4 regions of the Duganella sp. FT27W genome follow, and region 4 is predicted to be linked to each of the others. Evidence: predicted binding sites of a transcription regulator. Region 4 holds the regulator's gene; each other region holds the start of a gene.
What was found. The regulator FNR, encoded in region 4, switches genes on or off when oxygen is low (the NO sensors DNR and NnrR bind a similar motif). The targets are predictions, from matches to a motif close to TTGATNNNNATCAA.
Positions count from the first base shown of each region.

Region 1: F8197_RS08875 (universal stress protein) is a predicted target of FNR. The motif match lies at 1,564-1,577, and genes of this name have one in related genera.
Region 2: paaX (phenylacetic acid degradation operon negative regulatory protein PaaX) is a predicted target of FNR. The motif match lies at 2,115-2,128, and genes of this name have one in related genera.
Region 3: cqsA (alpha-hydroxyketone-type quorum-sensing autoinducer synthase) is a predicted target of FNR. The motif match lies at 2,672-2,685, and genes of this name have one in related genera.

Region 1 covers NZ_WHIV01000002.1:610,244-614,440, forward strand. The annotation lists gene F8197_RS08865 (chemotaxis protein CheA) at 1-455, opposite strand, end outside; gene F8197_RS08870 (protein phosphatase CheZ) at 455-1,288, opposite strand; gene F8197_RS08875 (universal stress protein) at 1,651-2,121, shown strand; gene F8197_RS08880 (response regulator transcription factor) at 2,213-2,857, shown strand; gene F8197_RS08885 (Crp/Fnr family transcriptional regulator) at 3,138-3,932, shown strand; gene hemP (hemin uptake protein HemP) at 4,150-4,197, shown strand, end outside.
Region 2 covers NZ_WHIV01000005.1:2,008-6,204, forward strand. The annotation lists gene F8197_RS22010 (M14-type cytosolic carboxypeptidase) at 1-430, opposite strand, end outside; gene F8197_RS29485 (DUF4160 domain-containing protein) at 712-897, shown strand; gene F8197_RS22020 (DUF2442 domain-containing protein) at 857-1,123, shown strand; gene paaX (phenylacetic acid degradation operon negative regulatory protein PaaX) at 1,114-2,043, opposite strand; gene paaA (1,2-phenylacetyl-CoA epoxidase subunit PaaA) at 2,197-3,186, shown strand; gene paaB (1,2-phenylacetyl-CoA epoxidase subunit PaaB) at 3,183-3,491, shown strand; gene paaC (1,2-phenylacetyl-CoA epoxidase subunit PaaC) at 3,501-4,197, shown strand, end outside.
Region 3 covers NZ_WHIV01000002.1:816,437-820,633, forward strand. The annotation lists gene F8197_RS09820 (DNA recombination protein RmuC) at 1-894, opposite strand, end outside; gene F8197_RS09825 (group II truncated hemoglobin) at 901-1,302, opposite strand; gene cqsA (alpha-hydroxyketone-type quorum-sensing autoinducer synthase) at 1,334-2,593, opposite strand; gene F8197_RS09835 (sensor histidine kinase KdpD) at 2,760-4,040, shown strand; gene F8197_RS09840 (response regulator) at 4,043-4,197, shown strand, end outside.
Region 4 covers NZ_WHIV01000004.1:828,198-832,394, forward strand. The annotation lists gene F8197_RS20730 (putative peptide maturation dehydrogenase) at 1-991, opposite strand, end outside; gene fnr (fumarate/nitrate reduction transcriptional regulator Fnr) at 1,197-1,955, shown strand; gene F8197_RS20740 (FixH family protein) at 2,005-2,547, opposite strand; gene ccoG (cytochrome c oxidase accessory protein CcoG) at 2,557-3,951, opposite strand; gene ccoP (cytochrome-c oxidase, cbb3-type subunit III) at 3,948-4,197, opposite strand, start outside.

The sequences.
Region 1 (4,197 bases), on a different contig from region 4:
GCAGCGACCGGCGCGGCGACCGGCGCCGGTGCCGGTGCTGCGACCGGGGCGGCAACAGGCGTGCTGTCGGCCTTGCCGGCGATGGCGTCATTGAGCAGGCTTTCGAGGTCTTGCGGCAAGGCCGGCAGGCTGCCCGGCTCGGCGCCGTTATTCAGTTCGGCCAGCTGGTCGGCCACGAAACCGGACGCTTGCAGCGCCGCTTCGATCGCCAGCGGCGTGACAGGCGCAGCGCCGGTGCGCAGAGCGTCGAACAGGTTTTCGGTCAGGTGGCAAGCCGTCACCATCGCCGGCAGGCCCATGAAACCGGCGCCACCTTTAATGGTGTGGAAGGAACGGAACACCGCGTTAAGGGTTTCCTTGTTGTCAGGATCGCGTTCGAGCGCCAGCAGGTGCTCTTCCACGTTGACCGCAAGATCCATCGCCTCAACGACGAAATCCTTGAGCATATCGTCCATTAGAACCCCAGATCGGCAAGCAGATCGTCCACGCTGTCCTGGCTCAGCGCCACGGTCGGCGTCGATGGACCAGTCATCAAGGTCACTTCTTTCTGGGCGATTTTCTCGCGCACGTCAGGTGGTGCGTTATCGCGCAGCAGTTGCGCCAGTTCCGCCTCGACGGTCTTGGTGATGATCACCACTTTCTTGATCAGCTGGCCGGTGATGTCCTGGAAGTCCTGCGCCATCATGATTTCGAGAAGGCGGGCCTTCTCGGTTTCGGTAGCGGCCGAGACGGCGGCGGCGAACGCTTGCGAATCGCCGGCCAGTTGCTTGAACTGGTCCAGGCTCAGCTTGCCCGCGAACAGGTCGGCCCAGCGGTTTTCCATGTCTTTCGACTGCTTCGACAGCGTGTCCTGGTCGGGCATGGCTTCGTCGAGGGTGTTGAGCACCTTATTGGCGGCCTGCTCGGTCAGCGTAGCGACGTATTCGAGGCGGTCCTGGGCGTCGTTGATCTGCGACGACGCTTCGGTCAGCGCCTTGTCGTAGCCCAGTTCGCGCAGCGAGTCGTGCAACAGGCGCACGATGCCGCCCAGGCGTTCGAACATGGGCTTGTCGGTTTCATCGCCCTCGCCGCCTTCGGCAGCCGGTGCGGCTGCGACGGGTGCGGCGGCCACAGGGGCCGGCGCCGGCGCGCTCATGGCGACACCGGAAGACACCTGGTCGAACAGGCTTTCCAGGTCGTCTTCGGCTGCTGCGGGAGCCGGGGCTGGCGCTGGAGCAGGCGCGGCTTTCTTGCTTTGGGCGGACACTTCTTCAAATAAGGCGTCGAAATCGTCAGCGGCGTTGGTCATAATCCGTGCTTCTCCATAATTTGTAAAATTGCTGCCCCACGATGATGATGCACGGCAATAAAACACTATCGCGAGTGTAGCAGGGCCGCGCCGGATGTGCCAAACCCGCCACGGCGATTACCGGGACGACGTCACATTCCGTTGTATTTGGAGATACTATCACCGGATGTCAGCTCAACGGGCAGCTTGTGACACAAAATTAATGCTTGAGTGCAAAAAAAGAAGCCTCAGCCAACACCTTTAAACATTCGATGCGCCAAGTAAGATCGTTATGTTTGAGAATCATCAACTCTTTCCATACTAGCAATAATGTAAATCGCGTCTACAATGAAACTCATGCTGTCTCTTTCCGGGAGCTTGCCATGTACCGAAAAATCCTGATCACCACCGACGGATCTTCCGTCTCCAGCAAGACCGCCTGCGCCGGCGTCACGTTTGCCGAGCAACTGGGCGCCGAAGTGCTGGTCCTGTTTGTCGCCCCCGCCTACCAGTATCCGATTTACGTGGAAATCATTCCGCCCAGCTATCCGAGCGAGGAAGAATACCGTGCCGCCCTGCTGCGCGCTGGCGAGGAGCATGTGCGCGACGTGGTGCAAGCGTGTGCGCGACGCAACATTACATGTACCGCGCTGACCACATTTGCCGAAAGCGCCGCGACGGAAATCGTCGCCGCCGGCGTCAAGCATGGGTGCGACCTGATCTTCATCGGTTCGCACGGACGCAGCGGCTGGGGTCAGTTGCTGCTGGGCAGTGTAACCAACAAGGTGTTGTCACAATCACGCATTCCGGTACTGGTACACCGCCTGATCGCCGAGCCCGAGTACAAAAAATAGGCCACCGTGTAATTTTTTGTAGTAGCATCACAAGATTACTTCAATCGCAATACTTTTTACTTTCCAACACTTCGCGCGTGAGCGGCCCACGATGATCCGAATAGTTATTGCCGACGACCACACGATCATGCGCGAAGGACTAAAGCGCATTCTCGACGGCGCGCCCGACATCGACATCGTCGGCGAAGCGATCGACGGCTTCGAGGTGCTGAGCCACGTGCGCCAGGGCGGCTTCGACCTGCTCATGCTCGATTTGTCGATGCCGGGGCGCAGCGGGGTCGATCTGATCCGCCAGATCAAGGCCGAAGCGCCCAAGCTGGCCATCCTGATTCTCACCATGCACGAGGAAGAGCAATACGCGGTGCGGGCCATCCGCGCCGGGGCCCAGGGCTATCTGACCAAGGAAAGCGCCGGCACCCAGCTGGTCGGCGCGATCCGCAAGGTCGCTTCCGGCCGGCCCTATATCAGCACCGAGGTGGCCGAGCAACTGGCGCTCAACATCATGATGCCCAACGAGAGCCTGTTGCATAAACAGCTGTCCGACCGCGAATTCGAAGTGTTTTCCTTGCTGGTGGCAGGCAAGTCGATCACCGAGATCGCCAACGGCTTGCACTTGAGCGTCAAAACCGTCAGCACCCATAAAACCCGCATCATGCAAAAGATGGGGATGACATCGCTATCCGAAATGGTTCAATATGCCGTTGCGCATCGCCTGCTGTCGCCGTTCAAAACCTGATCACTCCCCCTTCCGGTAGGATTTCTCCTACAAACCTGCGCACGCTCCTACGCTCATATTCAGCCATTGCTGATATCCAGCCCCGGCCCCTGTTGGCATACTGAAATCACTGTTTCATGCTGCACGGCTACAAGAGTGCCGTGCGAGCCGCTCACCGCTGCTTCAGCCACACCGGGCGGCCTTCCTTCCACTGTTTCGAATGTGCACACAGGAGCTCACCATGCTGTCAACGCAAGCGTCTGAAATTCGCCCGGTCACGACGACCCTGCAATCGTCGTCGATGGAAGCCGGCCGCCAGCGTCAGGGGCGCCTTTGGTCCAACCTCAAGGAAGTGTGCGATTTGCTGCACATTCCGTCGGCGGTGTCGGTCACGACCGAGGAATTGTTGTTCCAGCACGTGCAGTTCAAAACCGGCCAGCGCATCCACACCATCGGCCAGCCGTTCGACACCTTGTACATCGTCAACTCCGGCTTCCTGAAAACCGTGCTGATCGACGAATTCGGCAACGAGCAGGTGCTGAGCTTCCCGATGAAGGGCGACATGCTTGGCGTCGATGGCATCCACACCCGCCATTACTCGTCGGAGGCGGTGGCGCTGTCCGATTGCGACCTGATCCTGCTGCCGTTCAAAAAGCTGACCGCGCTCGGCCGCGTGCACCTGGAACTGGAAAACATGATGTACGGCGTCATGAGCCGCGAGCTGGTGCGCGAACAGGCCATGATCGGCATGCTGGGCGCCCTGTCCGCCGAGGCGCGCGTGGCGCGCTTCCTGGTCACGCTGGCCGACCGCTTCGCCCATATGGGTTATTCGGCCAAGCTGTTCAACCTGCGCATGACGCGCCACGAGATCGGCAGCTACCTGGGCCTTACGCTGGAAACCGTGAGCCGCACGCTGTCGGCCTTCAACGAAATCGGCCTGATCAGCGTGGACCAGCGCACCATCGGCATCAAGGATGCCGAAGCGCTGAAAACCCTGCGCCGCCTGCCCCCCTCGCGCACCCGCGCCAAGCAGCTGGCGGCGGCCAAGAGCAAAAACGAAGCAGCCACCCCGGCGCAATTGCTGGCCGCAATGTGAACATGTAGCACGTACCGCGCTCTAACCCAGCCTTGCGCCCGGCCTCCAAGCCGGGCTTTTTTTTTGTTGTCTTGGTTTTTTTATCATTTGGCCGAGTTTGCACAAAATAGCGCTTGCATTCCGTCCCGCCTTCTACAATAATGAATGCAAATACGAATCATTCTTATTTAAAGGAGAAATGACGATGCCTACCGCCCTGCCCATGACCCAACCCGTAATGAATGTCCGTCCTGCTCCCGCCGTCGTTTCGGTGGTCTCGGCCGTA
Region 2 (4,197 bases), on a different contig from region 4:
GGCCGTCGATGGTGCTGCCCAGGTCGATCTGTTTGACCAGCGGCGACAGTTGCGCGTTGTCCAGCAGCGCCAGGTGACGTTCCCACGAGTACGGCTCGAAATAGGCGTAATAGACGCTGTCGTATTCGGGCGTGTGGTTAATCGTCATCACTTCGCCATCGAACGAGGTCGGCACGCGGAACCAGTTGTCGCGGTCGTAGCTGGCCACGGCCTGGTAGTCTTTCCAGCCATCGGGGTAGGCGGTCTTGCCGGCGTTGAGGAAACGCAGCGCCAGCGGGGTCGATGCACCGCCTTGCACGCGGAAGTAGAACCACTGGGTAATGTCGGCGTGCGAGTCCTTGCGGATGTTCAGGTCGATCGCGGCCGGGTTGTCGGCGGAAATGACGTCAATGGCGCCGGCGTCGAACTGCTGGCTGATTTTGATAGGCATGGTGGATAGTCCCGTTGAATTCAGTGTCGAGCGCTTGTGGCGCAGTGGCGACATCATACAGGGTGGTGGCGTTTTGGCGTATCTCAACTATGCCGACAAGTACGTTTGCGCTGGCGCAAGCTCTGTCGAGATGAAGCTCGCTAAGGTGGTTGATTGCCGCCGCTCAGGACATCATGATCGGCGCCACCGCGTTGGATCACGGGAGTATGATTGCCATGACGCCTACATTATTTCGGGACGGTAGCTTTCGCTATTTTTTCTTTTCGCGGGAGGAAACCAGAATGCATGTTCATGTGTCTCACCCTGACGGCGAGGCCAAGTTTTGGTTGGAGCCTGTAGTCGAGTTAGCCTCAAACAAAGGCCTGTCAGCGCGACAGTTACGAGCGGCGCAACAGTTTGTTGAACTTCACCAAGGGGAGATGCGCAATGTCTGGCAAAAATGGTTTTCCACCCAGCCTGGGCGTTGAGGTAGTTGAAATTGACGAGTCGGGATTGCGGCTCGACCTCGGCACGGAGTCACTTTGGCTCAGTTACGCGGATTTCCCATGGTTCGCCGGCCAGCCCGCCGAATTGGTGCGCGCGGTGGAGCGGTCTGCGCCTGAGCATCTGTATTGGCCCGCACTCGACATCGACCTGTCGCTTGCCTCGATTCGTGATCCTTCCGCGTTTCCGCTGATAGCCGCTCACCCCTGACGCAAGCCCCCGAACCGCGCATAAAACGCCGTCTCCGCCGCTGGCGCCTCCGGGTCTTCGCGGCGCAGCACGCTGTCGATGTGCTGTTCGGCGGCCGTGTGCACGGCCAGGTACAGCTGGCGCGCCAGGGCATAGGCCTGGGTGCCGGGCCAGGGCGCGGGCAGCAGTTCGGCCGGCAGTTGCGGGTCGTGCAGTTGCACGCGGCGATAGGCGTGGATCAGCAGGGTGCGGATCACGAAGGCCTGCTCCGGCGTCAGCTGGTCGGCCACGCCGCCGTCGAGCCCTTCTGCGAGCGGTGCAAAGCGCGCCAGGAATTGTTCGTAGCCGGCCGCCACTTCGCGCACGTCCCAGCCGGTTGCCACCAGGTCGCCCAGCGACCGCGCGCCCACACCGGGCACGGTGGCCGCGCGCACCACGAACAGCTTGCCGGCCACGCCCAGGCGCGCCAGCACCTCCGCCAGCGCGGCCGGTTCGGCGGCTGGATGGCCGAGGATGCCGGGCGCGACCACGCTGTAGCCCTCCCACAACAGTTCCTTGCGCACGGCCGTGCGTTCGGCCGGCGTCAGCGCGCCTTCGCCGCTGATGACCAGGGTCCAGCTGCCGTCCCAGTGCGCGTGCGGCTCGGCGTAGATGCGGCGGTAAGCGTGGGAAAAACGCGCCATGGCGTCGGGCGTGATCGCATAGGCGCTGCGGCGGCCGTCGCGCCGGGCGCCAAGCCAGCCCTCCTGCGCCAGCCGAAACACGGCCGTGCGCAGCAGCCTGTCATTGACGCCGAACGGCGCCAGCAACTCGATCAGGCTGCCCAGCCACACCATGCCGCCGTGCGGCACGATGGCGTCGCCGAAGATGGTCACCACCAGCGATTTCGAGCGCGGCGGGTCGTGGGCAAGGAAGTCGGTGATCCAGTCGGAGCAGTGCATATCGGCCAACAATGTCTGAAAACAGCAGTTTACCGGGTGAAACGCATTTTAAGGGTATTAAATGCGGAATTTTGATATGACTCAAAAAAACGGTAGCGAAAACGATTTGTGTATCGTATTATGATTTCAAGCCAGTACAGAGGAGGAGACGATATGTACGCCCAGCAAGTAGAGACCGGCCTGAGCACGGTCCGCACCACCGCCGACATGGCCGACGACGAACGCGCCTTCCAGGCCCGCATCGACGCCGGCGTCCGCATCGAGGCCAAGGACTGGATGCCCGACGCCTACCGCAAAACCCTGATCCGCCAGATCTCCCAGCACGCCCATTCGGAAATCGTCGGTCAGTTACCGGAAGGCAACTGGGTCACGCGCGCCCCCACGCTCAAGCGCAAATCGATACTGCTGGCCAAGATCCAGGACGAAGCCGGCCACGGCCTGTATTTGTACAGCGCCGCCGAGACCCTGGGCGTTACCCGCGACGAACTGCTGGCTGCCTTGCACAGCGGCAAGGCCAAGTATTCGAGCATCTTCAATTACCCCACCTTGTCATGGGCCGACATGGGCGCCATCGGCTGGCTGGTCGATGGCTCGGCCATCATCAACCAGATCCCGCTGTGCCGCTGCTCGTACGGACCGTATGCGCGCGCCATGGTCCGCGTGTGCAAGGAAGAGTCGTTCCATGCGCGCCAGGGCTACGACATCATGCTGTCGCTGGCGCGCGGCACGCCCGAGCAAAAGGCCATGGCGCAGGATGCGCTCAATCGCTGGTGGTGGCCGTCGCTGATGATGTTCGGCCCGTCCGATGCCGAATCGGTCAACAGCGCGCAGTCGGCGCAGTGGCGCATCAAGCTGTTTTCCAACGACGAACTGCGCCAGCGCATGGTCGATCAGACCGTGCCGCAGGCCGAGTTCCTGGGCCTGACCGTGCCCGACCCCGACCTGCGCTTCAACGCTGAGACGGGCCACTACGAATTCGGCGCCATCGACTGGACCGAATTCCAGAATGTCTTGAAAGGTAATGGCCCGTGCAACCGTGAGCGCCTGCGCACGCGCGTCGATGCCTGGGAGGAGGGCGCCTGGTTCCGCGAGGCGCTGGTGGCGCACGCCGACAAGCACGCAGCAGTGAAGGAGGTCGCATGACAACGCAAACGAACCCGCAACCGAGCAAGGAATGGCCGCTGTGGGAAGTGTTCATCCGCAGCCAGCACGGCCTGGCGCACAAGCACGTGGGCAGCCTGCATGCGCCCGACGCCGAAATGGCGGTCAACAATGCGCGCGACGTGTACACCCGCCGCAACGAAGGCGTGAGCATCTGGGTGGTGCGCGCGGCCGACATCGTCGCCAGCAGCCCGTCCGACAAGGGCGCGCTGTTCGAGCCGGCCAACAGCAAGGTCTATCGCCATCCCACCTTCTTCCCGATGCCGGAAGAAGTGAAGAATTTGTAAGGAGCGGCCATGGACCCGAAAGTAAATTACCTGCTGCGCCTGGGCGATAACGCCCTGATCCTGAGCCAGCAACTGTGCCGCCTGTGCGGCAAGGGCCCGGCGCTGGAAGAAGACATGGCGCTGTCCAACGTGGCGCTCGACCTGCTGGGGCAAACCCGCCTGTGGTACGAGTACGCGGCCGAATTGGAAAACGCGGGCCGCGACGAAGACCGCCTGGCCTATCACCGCGATGCCCACGACTTTAAAAACTGCCTGCTGCTCGAACAACCGAACGGCAACTACGCCGACACCATGATGCGGCAGTTTTATTTCGACACTTGGCACTACTTCCTGATCGCGGGCCTCACGCACAGCAGCGACCCACGCATTGCCGCCATCGCCGAAAAATCGCTGAAGGAAGTCACATACCACCTGCGCCGCAGCGGCGACCTGGTGGTGCGCATGGGCGACGGCACCGATATCAGCCACGCCAAAACCCAGGCCGCCGCCGACGCGCTGTGGATGTACAGCGGCGAAGTATTCAAGTATGACGCAGTGGACCACGCCATGGTCGATGCGGGCATCGCACCACGGGCGGACGCGTTGCGCACGCAATGGCTGGCGCACGTGGCGGAGATTTTTGCCGAAGCCACGCTGGCGATGCCACCCAAGGACGCCTGGATGCAGAGCGGCGGCAAGCAGGGGCGCCACACCGAGCATCTCGGGT
Region 3 (4,197 bases), on a different contig from region 4:
CGAAATGGTCCTGGCCTCGCCGCGCACCGCCCGTTCCAGTTCGCGTCCGGCCTGCGCCACGCCATCGGCGTCGGCGCGGTCGGCCGCTTCCAGCAGGCGCTCGTACTGCTCCTTGGGGAACTTGGCGTCGATCGGCATCCACACCGGTGCGCCGCCCTCCACCTGGCCCGGCAGCTTGAGCGCGAACTCCACCCGCGCACCGCTGCCGGCGATGGTCTCGACGTTCTTGGCGTACTGCTCCGGGGTGAGCACCTGTTCGAGCAGCATTTCCAGCTGCACCTCGCCCCAGGTGCCGCGCGTCTTGACGTTGGTGAGCACGCGTTTGAGATCGCCCACGCCCAGCGCCAGCTGCTGCATCTCGCCCAGGCCCTGGTGCACGCGCTCGAGGCGCTCCGACACCTGCTGGAACGACGCCGACAGGCGTGATTCCAGCGTGGCGTGCAGCTTCTCGTCCACGGTCTTGCGCATCTCTTCCAGGCGCGCGCCGTTATCGGCTTGCAGGTCCTTGATCTTCGCTTCCAGCGTGGCGCGCACCTCGCCCATGCGGGCGGCGTTCGATTCGGTCAGGCGGGCCAGGGTCTGGTTCATGCTGTCGGCGAACAGCTTGAGGTTGCGCGTCTGCTCGTCGCGCGCGACCAGTCCTTGCGTTTCGAGCTGGCGCCGCATGCCGTCGAACTGCTGCACCGTGGCCGCGTGGCTCGACTGCGCCGTGGTTTGCAGCTGCACCCGCACCTCGCGCTCCACGCGTTCGATACGCTCGGCCAGGTTGGACAGGGATGCCAGCGTTGCACCATCGAGACCGGCACTGCCGCGCGGGCGCAGCAAGACCAGCACCAGCAACACGATCGCCGCGAGCACCAGTGCCAGCAACACATAGAAGTGGATGTCGGTCATGGAATCTTAATCGGGCTTGTTACGCATCCAGTCGGCGGTCTGGAAGAAGGAGTTCATCAGCCGCACGCGCAGTTCGGTATCGATGCCCACGTCTTCCATCGCCCACGCCATGCAGCGCAGCCACTGGTCGCGTTCCTGGGTGCCGATGGCGAACGGCATGTGGCGCATGCGCAGGCGCGGATGGCCGTGCGCTTGCTGGTACAGGTCGGGCCCGCCCATCCAGCCGCTGAGGAACATGAACAGGCGGTCGTTGGCATTCTCGAGCGACGGGCCGTGCACGGAGCGCAGCAGCTGGAACTCGGGCTCGAGTTCCATCAGGTCATAAAAACGGTCGACCATCGCGCGCACGCGCGCCTCGCCGCCGATCACTTCATAGAGGGTTTTCGATTCTTCGGTCATAGCCGCCATGATAGCGTACCGCGCTTCCCCTCGTGCGCCCTCACACCAGCGCCAGCTTGTGCAGGCGCCGCGTGGACGTCCAGCCCTCGACATCGGCCAGGCTGCGGATATCGTCGCAGGCCTCGACGATGCGCCGCAGCTGGCTGCGATCAAGGCCGCTATTGAGGGTCAGGCGCACCAGCGAGCGGTTCTTCGGCGTGGCCGGTGCGCAGAACATGGCGCCCACCACGCCGCGCGCTTCGAGCAGCTTGCGCAGCGCCAGCGTTTTCGGTTCCGGGCCCGCTTCCAGGGCGATGATCTGCTCGGTGCCGTCGCTGACGTTGTAGCCGAGCGCACCGAGTTCCTCGCGCAGCGCGCAGGCCTTGATGTGCAGGGCCACGCGCCGCTCGTCGGCTGCCGCGACAAAGTCGATGGCGGCATCGAACCACGCCAGCTCGTGCCGCAGCAGGCAGGAACTGAAGATGGCCGGGCGCGACTCGGACAGGAAGTAGCCCTTGAATTTGCTGGAGCACGTGATGACGCCGGCGCGCCCGGCAAACGCCTTGGCCAGCGACGCCGTGCGGAAATGCACGCGGTCCTGCAAGCCCAGCGCGGCGACCAATCCGGCGCCGCGCGGACCGTGGGTGCCCAGCGAATGCGATTCGTCGACGATCAGCACGCAGCCGGTCGCCCAGGCCAGATCGACCAGTGCCGGCAATGGCGCCACGCTGCCATTGGTGCTGTAGAGCGCATCGACCGCGATTACGCCGCGTCCGTGGCGCGCCACCTGCCGCTGCAGATGCTCGAGGTCGTTGTGGCGGAACGAGACCGGCACGGCGCCGGCCGACTGCACGCCCTCCCACAGCGAGGCGTGGGCCTGCATGTCGAGGTACACCGGCAAGCCGGGCTCGGCCAGCGTCTGGACCAGGCCAACATTGGCGGCCCAGCCCGACTGCGCCAAAATCGCGTCCTCGGCACCCATGAAGCGCGCGAACTTGTGTTCGAGCCGGTGCTGGGCGCTGCCCTCCTGCAGGTACACCGCCGACATCAGCTGTTCGCTTTCGCCCCCCTGCAAGGCGTTGACCTGGGCCCGCACCAGCGCCGGCTCGCCGGCCAGGCACAGGTAATCGTTACCGGCCAAAAATACCGAGCCCGCCTGGACCGGCTGCCAGGCATGCGGGTGCTCGCCGCCGAGCAACTGTTCAATCCGCGTCACGTGATGCGCATCCATGCGCCGGCGCACGTAATCCGGCATCAGGTGTTCGGCAGCAAACAGCGAAGGGTGAAACAAGGCATTTTGGCAAGTGTTAACGTTGGTCATGATATTTTCCTGTTTTGAAATGGTTGTGTTTTTTTATGAAACTATTTCGCACCTTGATGCATAAAAATCCCAAACCAGTTGATCAAAATCAACGACCTATTTGATATGCCAGAGTGCGTTGCAAATCCGGGCGATGATAAGTCTCACAGACAAGTAAATCCTTGCCATGAAGCAACCACTGCAAGAATCCTTCAAGCGTTGGAAGACGAGCGTGCTGCAGTCGCTGCTCCAATACCATGGCCGCGAAGACCATGCCACCGTGCGCATCTTGCTGCTGGCCTGCATCGGCACGGTCGCCATGCCGCTGTACTACGTGATCTGGCAGCACTTTTTCCCGCAGGAATACGAGAGCCTGCCGCTGCGGCTGGTCGGTATCGTGCTGTGCGCGATCGGCCTGTTTGCGCGCCAGTTCAGCCGCCGCATGCTGGACCTGTACCTGCTGGTCACGCTCAGCTACATCTTCCCGTTCTTCTTCACCTTCATGTTCCTGATGAATCATGCGTCCGGCGTGTGGAGCGAGTCCCTGCTGATCGGCCTGATCGTGCTGTTCCATTTCGACACCAGCGTCGCCGTCAAGGCTTACCTGATCGGCACGGCGGCGGCGGTGGCAGCGGTGGCCATGGTGGGCGACACCGCCGTCCTCGGCAGCCGGCTGGTATTGCAGCAGTTGCCGATCCACTGGTTCACGATTGCCGTGCTCGCTGCTGCCAAGATCAGCCGCGAGGTACTGGCGCAGGAAAAACTGGCGGGACTGGGCGCCGGACTGGCGACCGTGGCGCACGAACTGCGCACGCCGCTCACCAGCGTGGACGCCAATGTGCGCGGCCTGCTGCGCATGTGCTCGGAAAGTGCGGGGCCGCTGCCGGCCGACCGCGTGGGCACCGTCGACGCGCTGGCGCGGATCCAGTTCGAGGTGCGCCACATGAACCACATGATCGACCTGTTCCTGCTCAGCGCCACGGCGGTGCGGCGCAGCCTGCGGCCGATCGAGACGGTATCGATGGAAGCGGTGGTGGCGGCGGTGCTCAAGCGCTACCCGTTCGTCAACGCCGGCCAGCAAAAGCTGGTGGCGCTGGAGGTACGCCGCAATTTCAGTTTTGCCGGCCAGTCCGAGCTGTCGGTGGTGATCTTGCTGAACCTGCTGAGGAATGCACTGAAAGCCATCCAGCGCGCCGGCAAGGGCCGGGTGCGGATCGTCGTTGATGGCGGCCATGCGCCGCCGCGCCTGCTGTTCATCGATACCGGCTGCGGCATTCCGGCGCAGCAGATGCCGCTGATCTTCCACCGTTTTTACTCGTTCCCGCCGCACAACGGCGCCGGCATCGGCCTGGCGCTGTGCCAGGAAATCATGGATGCCTGGAGCGCCACCATCGAATGCATCTCGCGCGAGAGCGCCTATGCCATCTTCATCCTCGAATTTCCCCAGCAGCCATCACTGGCAAAATAATCATGTCACTTCCTCTCTACACCCACCCTACCCTGACCGTGCTGGTCGATGACAGCGATTCATTCCTGCGCAGCCTGGCGTTCCAGCTCGACCCCATCCACGCCAGCAAGACCTTCCACGACACCACCACGGCGCTGCACTGGCTGCGCCACGGCGA
Region 4 (4,197 bases):
TCTGCGACAGGTGGCCGGCATCGAGCGATATTGCGCGGTACGCCTTCTGGTGGTTGCGGTATTTCCAGAACGAGCGCTCCACCCGTCCCACCATCACCACCTGTATCGCCGCGCCGGCCAGCCAGTACTGGTCTGCCACCATTTGCAGCGCCAGCGCCGCCGCTTCGTCCTGCGTGGTCGCGCGCAGCGGCACCAGCGTGTTGTCGAGCGGATGGTAGTGGTACAAGCCCGGCGCCAGGCCGTCCACCCGTTGCACCAGCACGAACGCTTCGACCGGATGCAGGCCGCCGCCCGACGGGCTGGTCTTTTTCAGGACGTTGGCATGCGGGCCGATGTGGCGCAGTTCCTGGGCGCCGAACGTGCGTTGCAGCAGGCGCGCCGCCACCGCCAGCGGCAGGCTGGCGCTGGTGTCGTAGTTGCGGCCCGTGTAACGGCGCAGCAGTACCTCGTCGAGGAAACCGGCGGGCGCTGGCAGCGGCACCGCCGCGCCGATGCTGGCCACCTGCTGCACCGGCGGTGGCGGATTGCCGTGGCGTTCGAGCAGTTCCTCGAAACTGGGCGCCTCCATGCCGGTGTCGCTGCGTACGTCGTGCCAGCGCGAGAACGTGTGCGCCAGCGCCGCCAGCGGCCGCCAGTGCAGCGTGCGCAAGGTGTCGTCGCGTTCGCGCAGGGCGTCCTGCGCATTGGCCTGCTCTTGCTGCTGGCCCTGGTCCTCGGCCAGCAGCAGGCCGTGCGCAAGCAGCCGGTCCACGACTGCCGCGCCATGGCGTTCGACGACCTCAGCGCGCGCGGTCCATACCGATGAACCAACTGCGGCCAGTGCCGCCAGGTCGGCCGCATCGACTTCGATCTCGCGGTCCAGGTGCGGCGCCAGCGCCAGCCAGCGGGTGCTGGCCGCCAGGGTGCTGGTGCCGGCAAACAAGGCGGTCCAGTCGATGTCCAGTTCTTCGCGGGGTTCGAGGTACAGCACGGCGCAGCGGCGTAGATTCATGGTCTTTATCTCTCCTGCTCTAGTTGAGAAATCGGCAATAACGAGGGCCAGTCTAGCGCATCCTTCGCCAGCGGGAAAGTGGCGACGGGCGGAATTTTCACCGGCCATTTGCTTGCACAATGCAAGTGAAATGCACGTCGGAATACCCGATGGTGGCAGTGCGGCATCGCACCATCCTGGCGCATCATGGTCTACACTAGCGGACATGATCAAAGACCTGCCATCGCTGGTGCTGCCCGGCGCCACAATCGACATCCTCAAAGCCAGCTGCGCCACGTGCAGCATGCACCAGCTGTGTTTGCCCATGGGACTGGGTAACGAAGACATGGACCGGCTCGACCAGATCATCGGCCGCCGCCGCAAGGTCGCGCGCGGCAATACCTTGTTCCGCATTGGCGATTCGTTCCAGAACCTGTACGCTATCCGCCTCGGCCACTTCAAAACTTACCAGGTCAACCGCGAAGGCGCGGAGCAGATCACCGGCTTCCAGATGGCCGGCGAACTGCTCGGTATGGACGCCATCAGCACCGACCTGCACCATTGCACGGCGGTGGCGCTGGAAGACAGCGAAGTGTGCGAAATTCCGTTCGCCACCCTGCAGCAACTGCTGGCCGAAATGCCGACCCTGCTGCGCCACTTCCACCGCATGATGAGCCAGGAAATCACGCGCGAGCAAAGCGTGATGCTCTTGCTCGGCAATATGCAGGCCACCCAGCGCTTCGCCGCCTTCCTGGTCAACCTGTCGTCGCGCTACGAAGCACGCGGCTACTCGCCCAACGCGTTCCAGCTGCGCATGTCGCGCGAGGAGATCGGCAACTACCTGGGCCTGACCATCGAAAGCATCAGCCGCCTGCTGTCGAAGTTCAAGAAAGAAGGACTGGTCCGGGTAAGCAACCGCGAAATCGAACTGCTGCAGCCGCAAACGCTCAAGGCGATTACGGCCGGTACCCAGACTTGCGGTTGAACTGATAGCGCGCCAGAGGCATGCCTGTGCCCCGGCGCCTATTGTGCGGCTATTGCGCCGGCGCCTGCTGCTGCACAGGCGCCACATCCGCCACCAAGGTTACCCCGCGCTCCTTCGGCCACGTCCACGCGCCGGCCAGGCGCCAGTCGCGTTTTTCGCCTTCCACCAGCACCACCCAGCGGCTGCGTTCGAGCATGGCCAGTGGCAGTTCGAAGCGGCCCGCCGCATCGGGTAGCACGGTCGCTTCGATATCCTTGTCGGGCAAGGTCGCGTGCGCGAGACGCAGCCGCAGGCGCTCGGTGATGCCGTCGCCGCTGGCGCGCTGCACCTGGCCCGTCAGCGCGCCGCGATTGGCGTCGTACCCGATCGTCATCGACAGGCCCATGGCGCTGGCCACGCGGTCGCGGCTCAGGTCCTGGTTGATGGCCTTGCCCTGCTTGTAGTAATCGCCGACCACCACCGGGTCGGGCGTTGAAAACGCCAGCCAGGCGGTAAACACGCTGCCGGCCACCACGATGGCCGGGCCCAGCATCAGGAACCACGGCCAGCGCTGCTTGTACCACGGCGTGACCGTGCTGTGTAAATGGTGCATGGTGATCTCCTAGCGCGGCACAATGAAGACCGCAGTTTCTTTCACATGCAGCGCCGGATCGTCCACCGATGTCAGCGCCACTTCGATCTTGTTCGAGCCCTTGTGTGCGGCGCCGTGCGCGGTGCGCAGGCGGATCGGTACGCCGCGCGTTTCGGTCGCGTCCAGCCGCACGGTAGCGGGCGTGACCAGGGCCAGCGTGTCGATGCCGGCGACGGTGATCCTGTACGTGTGGGCGCGCTCGGTGGTGTTCATGATCTGCAGCCGATAGACGTTTTCGATCATGCCGTCTTCCACTTCGCGGCCCATGGCGCCACGGTCGCGGATCACGTCCATTTTCAGTGGCACGCGCAGGTACAGGGCGGCGCCGGCGCCGGCCACGATCAGGCACAGCACGGCGGTGTAGATGCGCACCCGGGGACGCCAGGTGCGGCGGCGGATTTCGGTGGGTGTCAGGTGTTCGTCGAGCGCGCGTTCGGTGGCGTAGCGGATCAGGCCGCGCGGCGCATCGATCTTGTCCATCACGCCGTTGCAGGCATCGACGCACGCGGCGCAGCCGATGCACTCGTATTGCAGGCCGTTGCGGATGTCGATGCCGGTGGGGCACACCTGCACGCACATCGAGCAGTCGATGCAGGCGCCGCCGGTACTGGCTGCCTGCTTGCGGCGTGGCACCAGTGGACCACGCGGTTCGCCGCGCCTGGCATCGTAGGTGATGATCAGGGTGTCGCGGTCGAACATCGAGCTCTGGAAGCGGGCGTACGGGCACATGTACTTGCACACCTGCTCGCGCATCCAGCCGGCATTGCCATAGGTGGCAAAGGCGTAGAACAGCACCCAGAACCATTCCCAGGGACCGAAGTCGAAGGTCTGCACCTCGACCATCAGCTCGCGGATCGGCGTGAAGTAGCCAACAAAGGTAAAGCCGGTCCACAGCGCCACTGCGCCCCAGGCCAGGTGCTTGGCGGTTTTTTTTCCGAGCTTGCCGGCGGACCAGGGCTGGCGGTCGAGCAGCATGCGCGCGCTGCGCTTGCCTTCGATGCGGCGTTCTATCCACAGGAAGATTTCGGTATAAACAGTTTGCGGGCAGGTGAAGCCGCACCACACGCGCCCGGCCACGGCGGTGGCCAGGAACAGCAAATACGCGCTGATGATCAGGAGCACCGCCAGGTAAATGAAATCCTGAGGCCACAAGACCATGCCGAAAATGTAGAACTTGCGCGTGGTCAGGTCGAACAGCAAGGCCTGGCGGTCGTTCCAGAGCAGCCACGGGGTGCCGTAAAACGCCAGCTGCGTCAGCCACACGAACAGCCAGCGCAGGCGGGCGTAGCGGCCCGAGGTTTCGCGCGGGTAGATTTCCTCGCGCGCCGCATACATCTTGATGACTTGTGTCTCGGGCGCACTCATTTTGCTGGTCCCGGTTCCGGTTCCGGTTCCGGCTTGGCTGCTGGCGCTGGCGCCGGCTGCGTCACATCATTGGACAAGCTCCAGATGTAGGCAGCCAGCACGTGCACCTTGGCGTCGCCGAGGAAGTCGCCAAACGCCGGCATGGTGGCAGCGCGGCCGTTGCGGATGGTTTCCATGATGGTGTCGGCGCTGCCGCCGAACAGCCAGACCTTGTCGGTCAGGTTCGGTGCACCGAGTGCCTGGTTG